Roseateles amylovorans: one gene and its partner. The protein of the gene in region 2 binds, or shares a complex with, the protein of the main gene of each other region. Links are inferred from orthologs where the notes say so. Each region holds a gene or a part of one and is shown on either strand. Other genes may lie near its edges.

The links.
Region 1: the proteins of N4261_RS07145 (region 2) and uvrB are in contact, whole or in part, in a crystal structure (PDB 7EGT), measured with the Thermus thermophilus proteins. The link is inferred for Roseateles amylovorans from one-to-one orthologs. Residues at the interface, in WP_096412145.1 of Thermus thermophilus: His654, Arg656, Phe657, Gln666, Asp668, Glu669, Lys680, Arg681, Leu682, Ser683, Lys685, Tyr686, Ala687; in WP_096411307.1 of Thermus thermophilus: Glu23, Leu25, Arg26, Asp27, Gly28, Glu29, Arg30, Phe31, Arg55, Glu326, Asp327, Phe328, Glu379, Ser382, Gln383, His398, Gly400, Arg401.

Annotation. Positions count from the first base shown.
Region 1 is NZ_CP104562.2:3,572,317-3,579,394, forward strand. Bases 2,838-5,812 are described here. They hold uvrB (excinuclease ABC subunit UvrB), read right to left. Parts: upstream 5,409-5,812; coding sequence 3,267-5,408; downstream 2,838-3,266. Other genes in these bases: N4261_RS14785 (hypothetical protein), read right to left, coding at 2,917-3,147; N4261_RS14795 (amino acid aminotransferase), read left to right, coding at 5,576-5,812. Also shown: Fe-S cluster assembly scaffold IscU, read right to left, coding at 1-137; N4261_RS14770 (IscS subfamily cysteine desulfurase), read right to left, coding at 218-1,438; N4261_RS14775 (Fe-S cluster assembly transcription factor), read right to left, coding at 1,545-2,078; N4261_RS14780 (low molecular weight protein-tyrosine-phosphatase), read right to left, coding at 2,243-2,713; more of N4261_RS14795, read left to right, coding at 5,813-6,778. UniProt on the Escherichia coli protein: The UvrABC repair system catalyzes the recognition and processing of DNA lesions. A damage recognition complex composed of 2 UvrA and 2 UvrB subunits scans DNA for abnormalities.
Region 2 is NZ_CP104562.2:1,646,958-1,654,161, reverse strand. What follows is about bases 1,905-5,005. They hold N4261_RS07145 (UvrD-helicase domain-containing protein), read right to left. Parts: upstream 4,618-5,005; coding sequence 2,191-4,617; downstream 1,905-2,190. Other genes in these bases: N4261_RS07140 (YchJ family protein), read left to right, coding at 4,745-5,005. Outside these bases: N4261_RS07155 (PhoX family protein), read left to right, coding at 1-1,343; N4261_RS07150 (helix-turn-helix transcriptional regulator), read right to left, coding at 1,587-1,877; more of N4261_RS07140, read left to right, coding at 5,006-5,131; N4261_RS07135 (pseudouridine synthase), read left to right, coding at 5,155-6,036; N4261_RS07130 (WD40/YVTN/BNR-like repeat-containing protein), read right to left, coding at 6,051-7,130; N4261_RS07125 (MoaD/ThiS family protein), read right to left, coding at 7,196-7,204. UniProt on the Escherichia coli protein: A helicase with DNA-dependent ATPase activity. Unwinds DNA duplexes with 3'-5' polarity. Translocates on single-stranded DNA with 3'-5' polarity. Initiates unwinding more efficiently from a nicked substrate than double-stranded DNA.

The DNA of each region.
Region 1 (7,078 bases), 1.9 Mb from region 2 along the record:
TTGATCTGCAGCTTCATCACGTCGCCGCAGGCGGGTGCGCCCACCATGCCGGTACCGATGGTGTCGTCGCCCTTGTCGAAGGCGCCGACATTGCGGGGATTTTCGTAGTGGTCGATGACCTTGTCGCTGTATGCCATGGCTGTTTCTCCAACGTCTTGTTTATGCGTTCACTGCGTTCACGCGGACCGCTTGTCGCTTGATGCCTGATGTGGGACGCTCAATGCGCCGCCCACTGGATGGTGCTGATGTCGACGCCATCCTTGTACATGTCCCACAAGGGCGACAAATCGCGCAGCTTGGCCACGCGGTCCTTCAGCAGCGAGACGGCGTAATCGATTTCTTCCTCGGTCGTGAAGCGACCGATCGTCATCCGAAGCGACGAGTGCGCCAGCTCATCGCTGCGACCCAAGGCACGCAGCACGTAGCTGGGCTCCAGGCTCGCGGAGGTGCAGGCCGATCCCGACGACACGGCAATGCCCTTGATGCCCATGATCAACGACTCGCCTTCCACATAATTGAAGGAGGCATTGACGTTGTGCGGCACCCGACGGGTCATGTCGCCGTTGATGAACACCTGCTCGATGTCCTTCAGCCCGTCCAGCAGACGCTGTTGCAGCGCCTTGATGCGCGGCAGCTCGGTCGCCATTTCTTCCCGCGCGATGCGGAAGGCTTCGCCCATGCCCACGATCTGGTGTGTCGGCAATGTGCCGGAACGCAGACCGCGTTCGTGACCGCCACCGTGCATCTGCGCTTCCAGACGCACCCGCGGCTTGCGACGCACATACAGCGCGCCGATGCCCTTCGGGCCGTAGGACTTGTGCGAGGCCAGGCTCATCAGGTCGACCGGCAGCGTCGCCAGGTCAATTTCCACCTTGCCGGTCGCCTGGGCGGCGTCGACGTGGAACACGATGCCCTTCTCACGGCACAGCGCGCCGATGGTCGGGATGTCCTGGATCACGCCGATCTCGTTGTTCACGAACATCACCGAGATCAGGATCGTGTCGGGGCGGATCGCCGCTTTGAGGGCTTCCAAATCCAGCAGTCCGTCTTCCTGGACATCGAGGTAGGTCACCTCGAAGCCTTGGCGCTCCAGCTCACGCGTGGTGTCCAGCACCGCCTTGTGCTCGGTCTTGACGGTGATCAGATGCTTGCCGCGACTCTGGTAGAAGTGCGCAGCACCTTTGATCGCCAGGTTGTTGGACTCGGTCGCGCCGGAGGTCCAGACAATTTCACGCGGATCCGCGCCGATCAGTTTGGCGACTTCGATGCGCGCCTTCTCGACGGCCTCTTCCGCCTCCCAGCCCCAGGCATGACTGCGCGAAGCCGGGTTGCCGAAATGTTCGCGCAACCACGGGATCATCGCGTCGACGACGCGCGGATCCACCGGCGTGGTGGCGCCGTAGTCCATGTAAATGGGGAAATGCGGGGTCATGTCCATGGGATAGCTTCTTCTTCTGACCAACTGGTACGGAAACTGGCGCTTGCAGTCACATCCGCCCATCGTGGCCCGTCGTGGCCCGACGGCCCGGCGGAGGACCGATGGCCTACTTGCTCAGGGCATTGCCCAGTGCAAACACGGAATTGGGTGCGGTGATGCGGATCGGCTTGACGACCGGCGTGCTGGAGATCGCGCGCTTGATCGGGGCTTCTTCCACAGTGACGCCCTTGGCCAGCTGGTCATCCACCAGCTTGCGCAGCGTGACCGAGTCGAGATACTCGATCATCTTGTTGTTCAGCGCGGTCCACAGGTCGTGCGTGATGCAGCGGCCGGTGTCGTCACCCATGCAATTTTCCTTGCCGCCGCAGCCGGTGGCATCGATCGGCTCGTCGACCGCCACGATGATGTCGGCCACGGTGATCTCATCGGAACGCCGGCCCAGCGAGTAACCTCCGCCGGGACCTCGGGTGCTTTCGACCAGTTGGTGACGGCGCAGTTTGCCGAACAGCTGTTCCAGGTAGGACAGCGAGATCTGCTGGCGTTGGCTGATGGCCGCGAGTGCGACCGGGCCGCCGTTTTCACGGAGCGCCAGATCAATCATCGCGGTGACAGCAAAACGACCTTTGGTGGTGAGACGCATCGAACTTCTCCTTGGCCGGTGAAGGCAGCAGGACCTTGAAGCGGCAGCCCGGCGACCCCGGACCGACTCACGAAGCAGGGTTAACCCCTCGCTATAGGTGAGCATTCTACTCGGGTAAGCAAAAGCTTGCTCGGGTTACCCCCGACACGCGCCCGGAGGCGCGATCAAGGGCCGATGCGGGCGACGATTTGCTGCGCCAGACGCTCGCAACCCTGCTCGATTCGGTCAAGCACATCCTCAAAGCCGTCCGGGCCGCCGTAGTAGGGATCGGGGATCTCGACCTCGCCGGGGAGCAGCCCCAGCCGGTGCTGGAGGGGCGCTGGGCAGCGACGGCGCAATTCACGCAGGTGCCCGGCGTCCATGGCCACGATCAGATCGAAGCGCTCGAAATCATTCGGGCGAAGCGCGCGCGCCCGTTGGCCGGAGAGCTCGTAGCCCCTCTTTCGGGCATGGTCTTGGCTGCGAGGATCCGGAGGCTCCCCAGCGTGCCAGCCCTGCACGCCGGCCGAGTCAATGTGGACTCGGTCCGCCCATCCCAGCGACGACAGCTTCGAGCGAAGCACGCCTTCAGCGGTGGGCGACCGGCAGATGTTTCCGGTGCAGACGAAGAGAACAGACAGATCAACGCTGGACATGGTGAGATTCTCCAGGCCTGCATCGTCTTTACAAACTGTCAACCCGCCGCTATCGCAGCCACGATGACCCTTCCGCGGACGTCGCGTGCCTGGATTTCAGGGCATGCTGTGCCGGCAACCATTCCTCATCCAAGCAGCTCGGCACCTCAACAGTCCGGCAGCTCAACAGTTCGGCAGCCCAACAGTCACACAACGCCCAAGGCTTACCCACCTGACCACCCCGCGCGCAGCACGCTCAAGATCAAGGCAACGACCGACACGAATGCCGCCACACTGGCCAAGGTCGTGCCGATGACCCAGCGCTGCATCTCGCCGAAGCCTTTGTGCATCTCGGCTCGCAGGCGACCCTCCAGGTCACTGAGGTCAGCTTTGGTGGCGAGCGTCGGGATCACCGTGCGCCACTTCGTTTCAAGGGTGATGAGGCGTTTGTCCATGTGGACATGGTCATCCGGCGCCGCCCGAGGCTCAATAGCAGCCACTGCACGAGCAACCCCTCTTCGTCTCAGGAAGATGTCAGGGATACCACCTGAACCAGTGGGTTCGTTACCACCCCTTACGACTTGCCCGACGCGATCGGCACGACGTTGTCGTGCACCGCCGCGCCGAAAGCCTGCTCCTTGAGTTGCGCCAATTGATCGCGCAGCCGCGCGGCCTTCTCGAATTCGAGGTTGCGCGCATGCTCCAGCATCTGCTTTTCCAGTTGCGTGATGCGCTTGCTCAGATCCTTCTCGCTCATCGCCTCGACCTCGGCGGCCTCGTGGATCAGCTTGGCGTCATCCCGTCCGGGCTTGTCGCTGTAGACCCCGTCGATCAAGTCGCGAATGCGCTTGACGACGCCGCGCGGCGTGATCCCGTTTTCGGCGTTGAAGGCGACCTGCTTGGCGCGGCGCCGCTCGGTCTCCCCAATGGCCTTGCGCATCGACTCGGTCATGCGGTCCGCATAGAGGATGGCCTTGCCGTTGACGTTGCGCGCCGCCCGCCCGATGGTCTGGATCAAACTGCGCTCGGCGCGCAGGAAGCCTTCCTTGTCGGCATCCAGAATGGCCACCAGCGAGACCTCCGGAATGTCCAGGCCCTCTCGCAGCAGGTTGATCCCCACCAGCACGTCGAAAGTCCCCAGGCGCAGGTCCCGCAGGATCTCGACCCGCTCCACCGTATCGATGTCCGAATGCAGATAGCGGACCTTCACCCCGTTGTCGCTGAGGTATTCGGTCAACTGCTCCGCCATGCGCTTGGTCAACGTGGTGATCAGCACCCGCTCATGGATCTCCACCCGGTCACGGATCTCCTGCAGGACATCGTCGACCTGATGAACGGCCGGACGCACCTCCACAATCGGATCCACCAGACCGGTCGGCCGCACCAATTGCTCGACCACGTTGCCGGCCTGGCGCTTTTCATAGTCGCCTGGGGTCGCCGACACGAAGATCGCCTGGCGCATCTTGCGTTCGTACTCTTCGAACTTCAGCGGTCGGTTGTCCATGGCGGACGGCAGACGGAAGCCGTAGTCGACCAGGGTGCTCTTGCGGGCCCGGTCGCCGTTGTACATGCCGCCGAATTGCCCGATCAGCACATGGCTCTCGTCCAGGAACATCAGCGCATCCGGCGGCAGGTAGTCCACCAGCGTCGGCGGCGGATCGCCCGGCGCCGCGCCCGACAGGTGCCGGGTGTAGTTCTCGATGCCCTTGCAATGGCCCACCTCCTGCAACATCTCCAAGTCAAACCGGGTGCGCTGCTCCAACCGCTGCGCTTCCACCAGCTTGCCTTCCTTGATGAAGAAGGCCACACGCTCGCGCAGCTCCTCCTTGATCGTCTCGATCGCCGCCACCACACGGTCCCGCGGCGTCACATAGTGACTGGAGGGATAAACCGTGAAGCGCGGGATCTTCTGCCGGATCTGACCCGTCAGCGGATCGAACAGCTGCAGCCCTTCCAGCTCGTCATCGAACAGTTCGATGCGCAGCGCCAGCTCCGAGTGCTCGGCCGGGAAGACGTCGATGGTGTCGCCACGCACGCGGAAATGGCCGCGGGTGAATTCCATCTCGTTGCGGGTGTACTGCATCCGCGCCAGCTGCGCGATCACATCGCGCTGACCGACTTTGTCCCCCACCCGCAGCGTCATCACCATCTGGTGGTAGTCGCTGGGGTTGCCGATGCCGTAGATCGCCGACACCGACGCCACGATCACCACATCACGACGTTCCAGCAGGCTCTTGGTGCAGGACAGCCGCAACTGCTCGATCTGCTCATTGATCGCGCTGTCCTTCTCGATGAACAGGTCGCGCTGCGGCACATAGGCCTCGGGCTGGTAGTAGTCGTAGTAGCTGACGAAGTACTCGACGGCGTTCTTCGGGAAGAACTCCCGGAACTCGCTGTACAGCTGCGCCGCCAACGTCTTGTTCGGCGCGAAGATGATCGCGGGGCGACCCAGCCGCGCGATGGTGTTGGCCATCGTGAAGGTCTTGCCTGAGCCCGTCACGCCCAGCAGCGTCTGGAAGCTCTCGCCGTCGTTCACCCCTTCGACGAGCTGCTGAATCGCCGTGGGCTGATCACCCGCCGGCGGATACGGCTGGAAGAGCTGGAACGGAGAGCCTTCGAAAGAGACGAATTCGCCCTTCGGCAGCGCTTGTGCCGGGTCGCTCGCCGCCTCGGCGGCGGGCGGGACAACAGGCTTGGCAACAGTGGATCGACTCATCAGACTACTCTCAGGCTACGCTCAGGGTTACCCAGGATGACGACCATTCCCTGCCTACAATCGGCAGGCTTCGCTGGGCGTCTCAACACGACAGCGTAGCGCAGCCGGCGATCCCTGTCGGCTCACTGCCTCTTCGCTCTTGCCAACGCACTGTCAGGAAAGCCTCCATGTCCCTGTTCGCCGCCGTCGCCATGGCCCCTCGCGACCCCATCCTGGGCCTGAACGAACAATTCAATGCCGACCCCAACCCCAACAAGGTCAACCTGGGCGTGGGCGTGTACTACGACGACAACGGCAAACTGCCGCTGCTGGGCTGCGTGGCCACCGCCGAAGCGCAGATGCAGGCCGCCCCGAAGGCACGCGGCTACCTGCCGATCGACGGCATCGTCGCCTATGACCAAGCGGTGCAGGCGCTGGTGTTCGGTGCCGATGCGGAGGTCCTGAAGGCCAAGCGCGTGGCGACCGTCCAGGCCCTGGGCGGCACCGGCGGCCTGAAGATCGGCGCCGACTTCCTGAAGCGACTGAACCCGGCGGCCAAGGTGCTGATCTCGGATCCGTCCTGGGAAAACCACCGGGCGCTGTTCACCAACGCCGGCTTCACCGTCGAGACCTATCCCTACTACGACGCCGCCCAGCGTGGCATCCATGTCGAAGGCATGCTGACGGCGCTCAATGCGGCGCCAGCGGGCACGGTCATCGTGCTGCACGCCTGCTGCCACAACCCCACCGGCTATGACCTGACGCCCGCCCAGTGGGCGAGGGTGGTCGAGACCGTCAAGGCCCGCCAACTGGTGGCCTTCCTCGACATGGCCTATCAGGGCTTCGGCGAGGGCATCGCCGAAGACGGCGCGGTGATCCAGCAGTTCCTGGACGCCGGCCTGGACTTCTTTGTCTCCACCAGCTTCTCCAAGAGCTTCTCCCTGTACGGCGAGCGCGTCGGCGCGCTGAGCGTGGTCTGCGCCAATGCGGAAGAGACCACCAAGGTCCTGAGCCAGCTCAAGATCGTCATCCGCACCAACTACTCCAACCCGCCCACCCACGGCGCCCAGGTGGTGGCCACAGTGCTGTCCACGCCGGCCCTGAGGGCCCAATGGGAAGAAGAGCTGGCAGGCATGCGGGTGCGCATCCGCCAGATGCGCGAAGCCCTGGTGATCGAACTTAAGGCCGCCGGCATCCAGGAAGACCTGAGCTTTGTCACCCGGCAGAAGGGCATGTTCAGCTACTCCGGCCTCAGCACCGAGCAGATGCAGCGACTGCGCAGCGAATTCGGCGTGTATGGCGTCGATTCGGGCCGCATCTGCGTCGCCGCATTGAACAGCAAGAACATCAAGGCGGTGGCCGCCGCGATTGCCGCGGTCAAGAAGGCCTGAACCGACACGGGCGGGGCCTGACGCCCGCCCAGCCGCTCAAGCGTCATCCGCACGCCGGGCAGCCACTCACCCGCACAGCGATCCCAACGGGGTCGACCGTCACCATGCGGTCGACCCCGTTTGCTTTTTGGATCGACCACCGCCCCACCCCGTCACCTTGGCGACACCTCCAACCCCACAATGCGGCGGGCCGGCGGGCACGGGCCCGGTTTTCCGGCGATTTGTGACGATTTGAGGGCACTGACACGACTTTGACGCATGCCGCTGCGGCTCACGCGGCGCACACTCCCGGCATCGGCG
Region 2 (7,204 bases):
GCGATGACGCCACCCGCAGCGCCAAGGAAATCGCCGGCCTGAACCGCTACGGCCTGCCGCAGAACCGCAAGAGTCCCTACCTGTGGGAGACCGCCGGCACCGACGACCTGTTCGCGCGCTGGAACTCGTCCATCACCGGCGCCACCGCGGCCGACGACTATCGCAACACCATCAACACCTTCGGCTGGGTGGTGGAGATCGACCCGTTCGCGCCCACGTCGACACCGGCCAAGCGCACCGCCCTGGGCCGCTTCAACCATGAAGGCGCCTGGCCGGCGCCCGCCGTCGCGGGCAAGCCCATCGTGTTCTACATGGGTGACGACTCGCGCAACGAGTACATCTACAAGTTCGTCTCCAAGGCGGTCTGGGATGCGGCTGATGTGGGCAAGGGCATGACCGCCGGCGCCAAGTACCTGGACGAAGGCACGCTGTACGTGGCCCGCTTCAATGCGGACGGTACCGGCGACTGGCTGGAGCTCACCTTCGGCAAGAACGGCCTGGACGCCACCAACACGGCCTATGCCTTCGCCGACCAGGGCGACGTGCTGGTCCACAGCCGCCTGGCGGCCGACAAGCTCGGCGCGACCAAGATGGACCGCCCGGAGTGGGGCGCGGTCCATCCGACCACAAGCGAGGTCTACATGACCTTGACCAACAACAACGACTCGAACCGCGTGCCGCCGACTGCGACGCCGACCGGCCGCCAGGCCCGGCCCGATGCCGCCAACCCGCGTTACTACGAGGACCCCAAGGGCACCAGCAACCAGAAGGGCAACCCGAACGGCCACATCATCCGCTGGCGCGAGAACGCCACTGACGTCACCAAGCTGAACTGGGACATCTACCTGTTCGGTGCGCAGGCCGATGCCGCTGCGGACGTGAACCTGTCCGGCCTGACCGATGTGAACGATTTCTCCAGCCCCGACGGCTTGTACTTCGACAAGCGTGGCCTGCTGTGGATCCAGACCGACGACGGCGCCTACACCGATGTCACCAACTGCATGATGCTGGCCGCCGTTCCGGGCAAGGTGGGTGACGGTGGCGTGGCGACCGCTGCGGGCGGCACCAGCACGATCGCCGGCGCCAAGGCGACCGCCGACACGGTGCGCCGCTTCCTGGTCGGACCGAAGGAATGCGAGATCACCGGCATTGCGATGACGCCGGACAACAAGACGCTGTTCTTCAACGTGCAGCATCCCGGTGAAGATGGCACGCCCGACTGGGCCGGCAAGACCTTCGGCAGCTACTGGCCGGCCAACCAAGCCGACCAGACGGTGAAGAAGCGCCCGCGCTCCGCGACGGTCGTCATTACCCGCAAGGACGGTGGCGACATCGGGATCTGACGCCCGTCCTCAGAGAGGCATGCAAGGCCCGCCACATGGCGGGCCTTTTTCATGCGCGTTCCATCACCTCACCGGCCCACCGCCGCACCAAGCCGCCGGGACGACCGATTGATGGGAATCGGCCAGCCAACGATCAAGGCATCAGGCATCAGGCATCAGGCGATCGAGCGATCAAGCCGTCGATCTGTCAGTGGGTCTGTAGATATCGGTCGACCAGTCGGCGAAACGATCGCCGAGAGCCGCTCAGTCGCGGATGGCCATGATGGCTTGCCGCACCACCTCGCGCTCCATCGCCGGGACGGCGAACAGCGTCACGCCCAGTTCCTGGGCCGCTCGCAGCACGGTGGGCAGCCCGACACCGGCGCCGCCCTTCTCGATGTTGATCATCGTCTGGCGGGAAATGCCCAGCGCATCGGCGGCTTCGACCAACGGAATGCGTCGGCGGGTGCGGGCCGATCGAATCGCCGCGCCAAGCGACGCGGCATCCAGGACCGTCGGGTCGTGAGGGGGATCAATGGGAATAACAGTTCGCATGGAGATTCCAGAACCTGAAAAGTTTCAATGCAACCTCCCTCCCAGTCGCGAGTCCGATCTCCAGGCGGACGCCCGGATCTCGGCGATGCACGCGCGCAGCTCCTGCCCAACTCTAACTGTTTCTGAAAAACGGCGTTGTCAGGGCCTCATCGCGGGGTCATCGCGGGGTCATCGCGGCGTCATCACCGCGTCTGGCGACTGCACGGCCCATCGGCCCGAGAGGCGCCCCGGCATGCGGCGGGAGATGCGGCGGGAGATGCGGCGGGCGATGCGGTGCGAGACGCGCCGCGCACGCGCCGCCGGGCCCTCTCGCTCAGTCGATCGGCGTCAGCTTGGCCACGCTCAGCGCCAGCCACTTCACGCCGTGGCGGCCGAAGTTCACCTGGGCGCGGGCATCCGGTCCACTGCCTTCCAGCGTGAGCAGCACGCCCTCGCCGAATTTGGTGTGGAACACGCCCTTGCCGACCCGCAGACCGCCATGTTCGTCGCCCGTCTTTTGTGCGGCCGACTGCTTCATCGACTGCGGCACCGGCGCAGAGGCAAAGGACGGCGGTTCCACCCGGCCCGCGCCCACCATGGACTTCAGCCCGGATCCGCGCTGCCAGGCTTGCTGATAGTCGCGCGCAAAGCCTGAGCCGAAGCCCTGGTTGCGAGGGGTCAGCCACTTCAGCGTCTCCTCGGGGAGCTCCTCCATGAAGCGGCTCTTGATGTTGTAGCGGGTCTGGCCATGCAGCATCCGCGTCTGGCAGAAGCTGATGTAGAGCCGCTGCCGCGCACGGGTGATCGCCACATACATCAGACGGCGCTCTTCCTCCAGACCGTCCGAATCGGACATCGAGTTCTCGTGCGGGAACAGGCCCTCTTCCAGGCCGGTGATGAAGACCGCATCGAACTCCAGGCCCTTGGCCGAGTGCACTGTCATCAGCTGCACCGCATCCTGGCCCGCCTGCGCCTGGTTGTCGCCAGCCTCCAGCGAGGCATGGGTGAGGAAGGCAGCCAGCGGCGACATGATCTCGCCGGTCTCCGCATCCGGCGTCGCCGGATTGGCGGGCGCAATCGCCGCGGGCAAGCCGTCGGCAATCTGGCCGGGGGAGTGCTCATCCACCGGCAGCGCAATCGCGTCCTTGCCGAAGCCCTCCTGGGTGACGAAGGCCTCGGCGGCATTCACCAGTTCGCCCAGGTTCTCCAGCCGCTCTTCGCCTTCTTTCTCGGCGCGGTAGAAATCCGCCAGACCGGAGGTCTCGATCACATGCTCGATGATCTCCCGCAGCGTCAGGCCGGTGGTGGCTTCGCGCATGGCATCGACCATGCCGACGAATCCACCCAGGCTCGCGCCGCCGCGACCGCTCACCGAGCCGATGCTCTGATAGAGCGATCGGCCGCTCTGGCGAGCGCCGTCCTGAAGCAGTTCCACCGTGCGGGCGCCGATGCCGCGCGCCGGGAAATTCACCACGCGCAGGAAGCTGGTGTCGTCGTTGGGGTTCTCGATCAGGCGCAGATAGGCGAGCGCGTGCTTGACTTCGGCCCGCTCGAAAAAGCGCAGGCCGCCATAGACGCGGTACGGGATGCCCGCATTGAACAGCGCCGATTCAATCACCCGCGATTGGGCATTGCTGCGATAGAGCACCGCGATCTCGCTGCGCGCCAGCCCTTGCCGATGCAGCGCCTGCGCCTCCTCCAGCAGCCACTGGGCCTCGGCGAAGTCGCTATTGGCCTCATGCACCCGCACCGGCTCGCCCGGGCCGGCCTCGGTCCGCAGGTTCTTGCCCAGGCGGTGGCTGTTGTTGCTGATCAGCGCATTGGCCGCATCCAGAATGTTGCCGAAGCTGCGGTAGTTCTGCTCCAGCTTGACGACCTTGCGCACCCGGTATTCACGCTCGAAGTCGCTCATGTTGCCCACGCGCGCACCGCGGAAGGCGTAGATGCTCTGGTCGTCATCGCCCACCGCGAACACGCCCTGCCCGTTGCCGGGTGGCGCGAACATCTTCAGCCAGGCGTACTGCAGCTTGTTGGTGTCCTGGAACTCGTCCACCAGCACGTACTGGAAGCGACGCTGGTAATGCTCGCGCACGGCGGCGTTGTCGCGCATCAGCTCGTAGGACCGCAGCATCAGCTCGGCGAAGTCCACCACGCCTTCGCGCTCGCACTGGTCCTCGTAGGCCTGGTAGATCTCGACCAGCTTGCGGGTCTGCTCATCGCGCAGATCGATGTCGCGCGGCCGCATGCCGTCTTCCTTGGCGCCGGCGATGAACCACGAGACCTGCTTGGGGACGAAGCGTTCCTCGTCCAGCTTCATCGCCTTGATGACGCGCTTCACGGCGGAGACGGTGTCGCCCGCATCCAGGATCTGGAAACCCTGGGGCAGGCCCGCCAGCTTCCAGTGCGCCCGCAGGAAGCGGTTGCACAAACCGTGGAAGGTGCCCAGCCACATGCCGCGCACATTGACCGGCAGCATCGCCGACAACCGGGTCACCATTTCCTTGGCGGCCTTGTTGGTGAAGGTCACCGCCATCACGCCGGCCGGTGTGGTGAGGCCCTGGCTCATGAGCCAGGCGATGCGGGTGGTCAGCACCCGGGTCTTGCCCGAACCGGCACCGGCCAGGATCAATGCTGGCTCCTGTCCCAGCGTCACGGCTGCATATTGCTCGGGGTTGAGGTTGTCCAGCAGACCGCGCGGCGAACGCGGGCTGAACAGGTCATCTTGAGACGCGCCGGGCGCACCGAAATCCTGGGAATTCATCCAGCCATTCTAGAGAGGCTGGCATCATGCCGCCTCCATGAAGCCAGAAAAAACCCGCACGGCCCCTGCCAGCCGCCCTTCCAGCACCGCTGGCGACAACACCGGAGTCGCTCAAGCGCCGTCCGCCATGCCGTGCCCGTGTGAAAGCGGCCGCTCCTACGACGCCTGCTGCGGTGTGCCGCACCGGGCCTTCACGGCCGACGGCGCCCGCATCGCGTCGACGGCCGAAGCCCTGATGCGCTCCCGTTACAGCGCCTTCGTGCTGGATCTGACCGACTACCTGCTCGCCACCTGGCATCCGGACACCCGACCCGCCTCACTGGCGCCGAACGAGCCCGGCCTGCAGTGGCTGGGGCTGTCGGTGAAGCGACATGTGCAGCAGGATGAGGACCACGCCACCGTCGAATTCGTGGCCCGCAGCAAGCTCGGTGGCCGCGCCCATCGGCTGCATGAGACCAGTCGATTCGTCCGTGTCGCCGGGGCCTGGCTGTACCTGGACGGCGACCTGCGTTGACCGGGACCCACATCGCTTCCGCCATGACTGGCCAGCCCTTGCCGCCCGACGCTGAGTTGCAGCCCAGGTCGACGTCTGCCGATCGTGCGACGTCGCCGCACACGGACATCGCCGTCGGCATGCACATCTCCACCGAGCCGACCGATGCGGCGCATGAAGCGCCTGTCGTGCACGTCGCGCCGGTGGCGCCATTGAAGCTGCTCTACCTCGACGATGCGCTGGCCGTGATCGACAAACCGGCCGGGCTGCTGGTGCATCGCACCGCCCTGGATGCGCATGAGGACGACGCCGCCCTGCAACGGCTGCGCGATCAACTGGGGCGGCCCGTCTGGCCGGTGCATCGGCTGGATCGCGGCACCTCCGGCGTGCTGGTGTTCGCGCTGAGCGCCGAGGTGGCCAGCCAGATGGGCGTGGCGCTGGCAGAGCGCCTCACCCACAAGCGCTACCTGGCACTGGTCCGAGGCTGGCCCGCTTCTGCACACGGCGTCATCGACCATCCGCTGGCGCGCGATCCGGAATTGCCGTCCGCCGGACAGCCCCATCTGGAGGCCCAAACCGCATGGTCCTGCCTGCACCGGCTGACCTTGCCGGTGAGCACAGACGCCCGTTTCCCCACCACCCGCGTCAGCGTATGGGCCTGTGAACCGGTGCAGGGGCGTCGGCATCAGATCCGTCGACATCTCAAGCATGTCGCCCATCCCATCATCGGCGACGCGAATCATGGCAAGGGGCCGCTGAACCGGGCCCTTGCCGCGCATTTCGGCCTGCAGCGGCTGTGGCTGCATGCCCATCGGCTGCAGTTCAACCATCCGGTCACCGGAGCGCCGCTCAGCCTGGAGGCGCCGCCCGGGCCGGAGTGGGCCGGGTTGCTCGCAGCAGACGATCAGAACGACCCGACGGCCTGAGCCGCCACGGCGCCTCAACCGAAACGCACCGCGTAGATCGGTGGCAGCGTGTGGGAGACGCTGCGCCAGTGGTCGCCGGCATCTCCGGTGGCCCAGAGATTGCCGGTTGTGCTGCCCATCAGCAGGCGCCGTCCATCCTCATGGGCGACCAGGCCATGGCGATAGACCAGGTCATAGCAATGCTGTTGCGGAAGCCCGGACCGCAAGGTGTCGAAGCTGCGTCCGCCGTCCCGCGTCCGGTTGACGACCAATGCGCCATCGACCGGCAGGCGCTTCTCATCCTTCACACCGGGCACGAACCAGGCGGTGAGCGGATCGCCCGCATGGGCCGCCACGCCGAATCCGAAGCCTGAGATCGGCGGATCGAGCGCTTGCCAGTTGGCGCCCGCATCGTCACTGCGCCACACACCGTTGTGATGCTGGCACCAGAGCACCCGGGGGTCGGCCTCGCAGGCGACGATGCGATGCGGATCCTGCGTGTTCTCATCGCCGGCCTGCTCCGGCGGCATGAACGCCGCAAGCATGCCCTTGGCGCTCAGGCGCCACGTGGCGCCCCCATCGTCGCTGCGCCACGCGCCGCCGCAGGAGATGCCCAGCAACAGCCGGTCCGGATCGGCCAGATCGATGCAGATTGAATGGATGCCCGGCGCGTCATAACCCCCGCCAAACCAGCCCAGCCGCTCGGCCCGATGCCACAGCGAATCGACCAGTCGCCACGACGCGCCCTCATCGCCACTGACAAACAATCCGCCCGGAATCGTCCCCGCCCAGATCCGACCATCCGCGCCGCGCTCCAGGGACCAAATCTGCCGCACCGTCCACGCCGGACCTTCAGCGTCCGGCGGCTGCGGCGGAAAAGCAGGCGACGGCAGTTCCTGCCAGCTCACGCCGCCGTCATCCGACCCTTGAAGCTTGACCCCGAAGTGCCCCAGGTTCAACGCGGCCAGCATGCGACCGCCGCCCGGCGGCGCAGGCAACAGCATGGTCACCGGATCACCGACAAAGCTGTGTCGGCCGAGGGTCCAGGCATCGCCGGCCCGCTGGTTCATCTCGAACAATCCCTTGCGGGTGGCTACCCATGCAGTGGTGCTCATGGTGGTCTCCGGTGACGGCTCTCAGCGTTTGGCTGGCGTTTGGCTGGCATAAGGTGAGCCCGGCATCAGCCGCC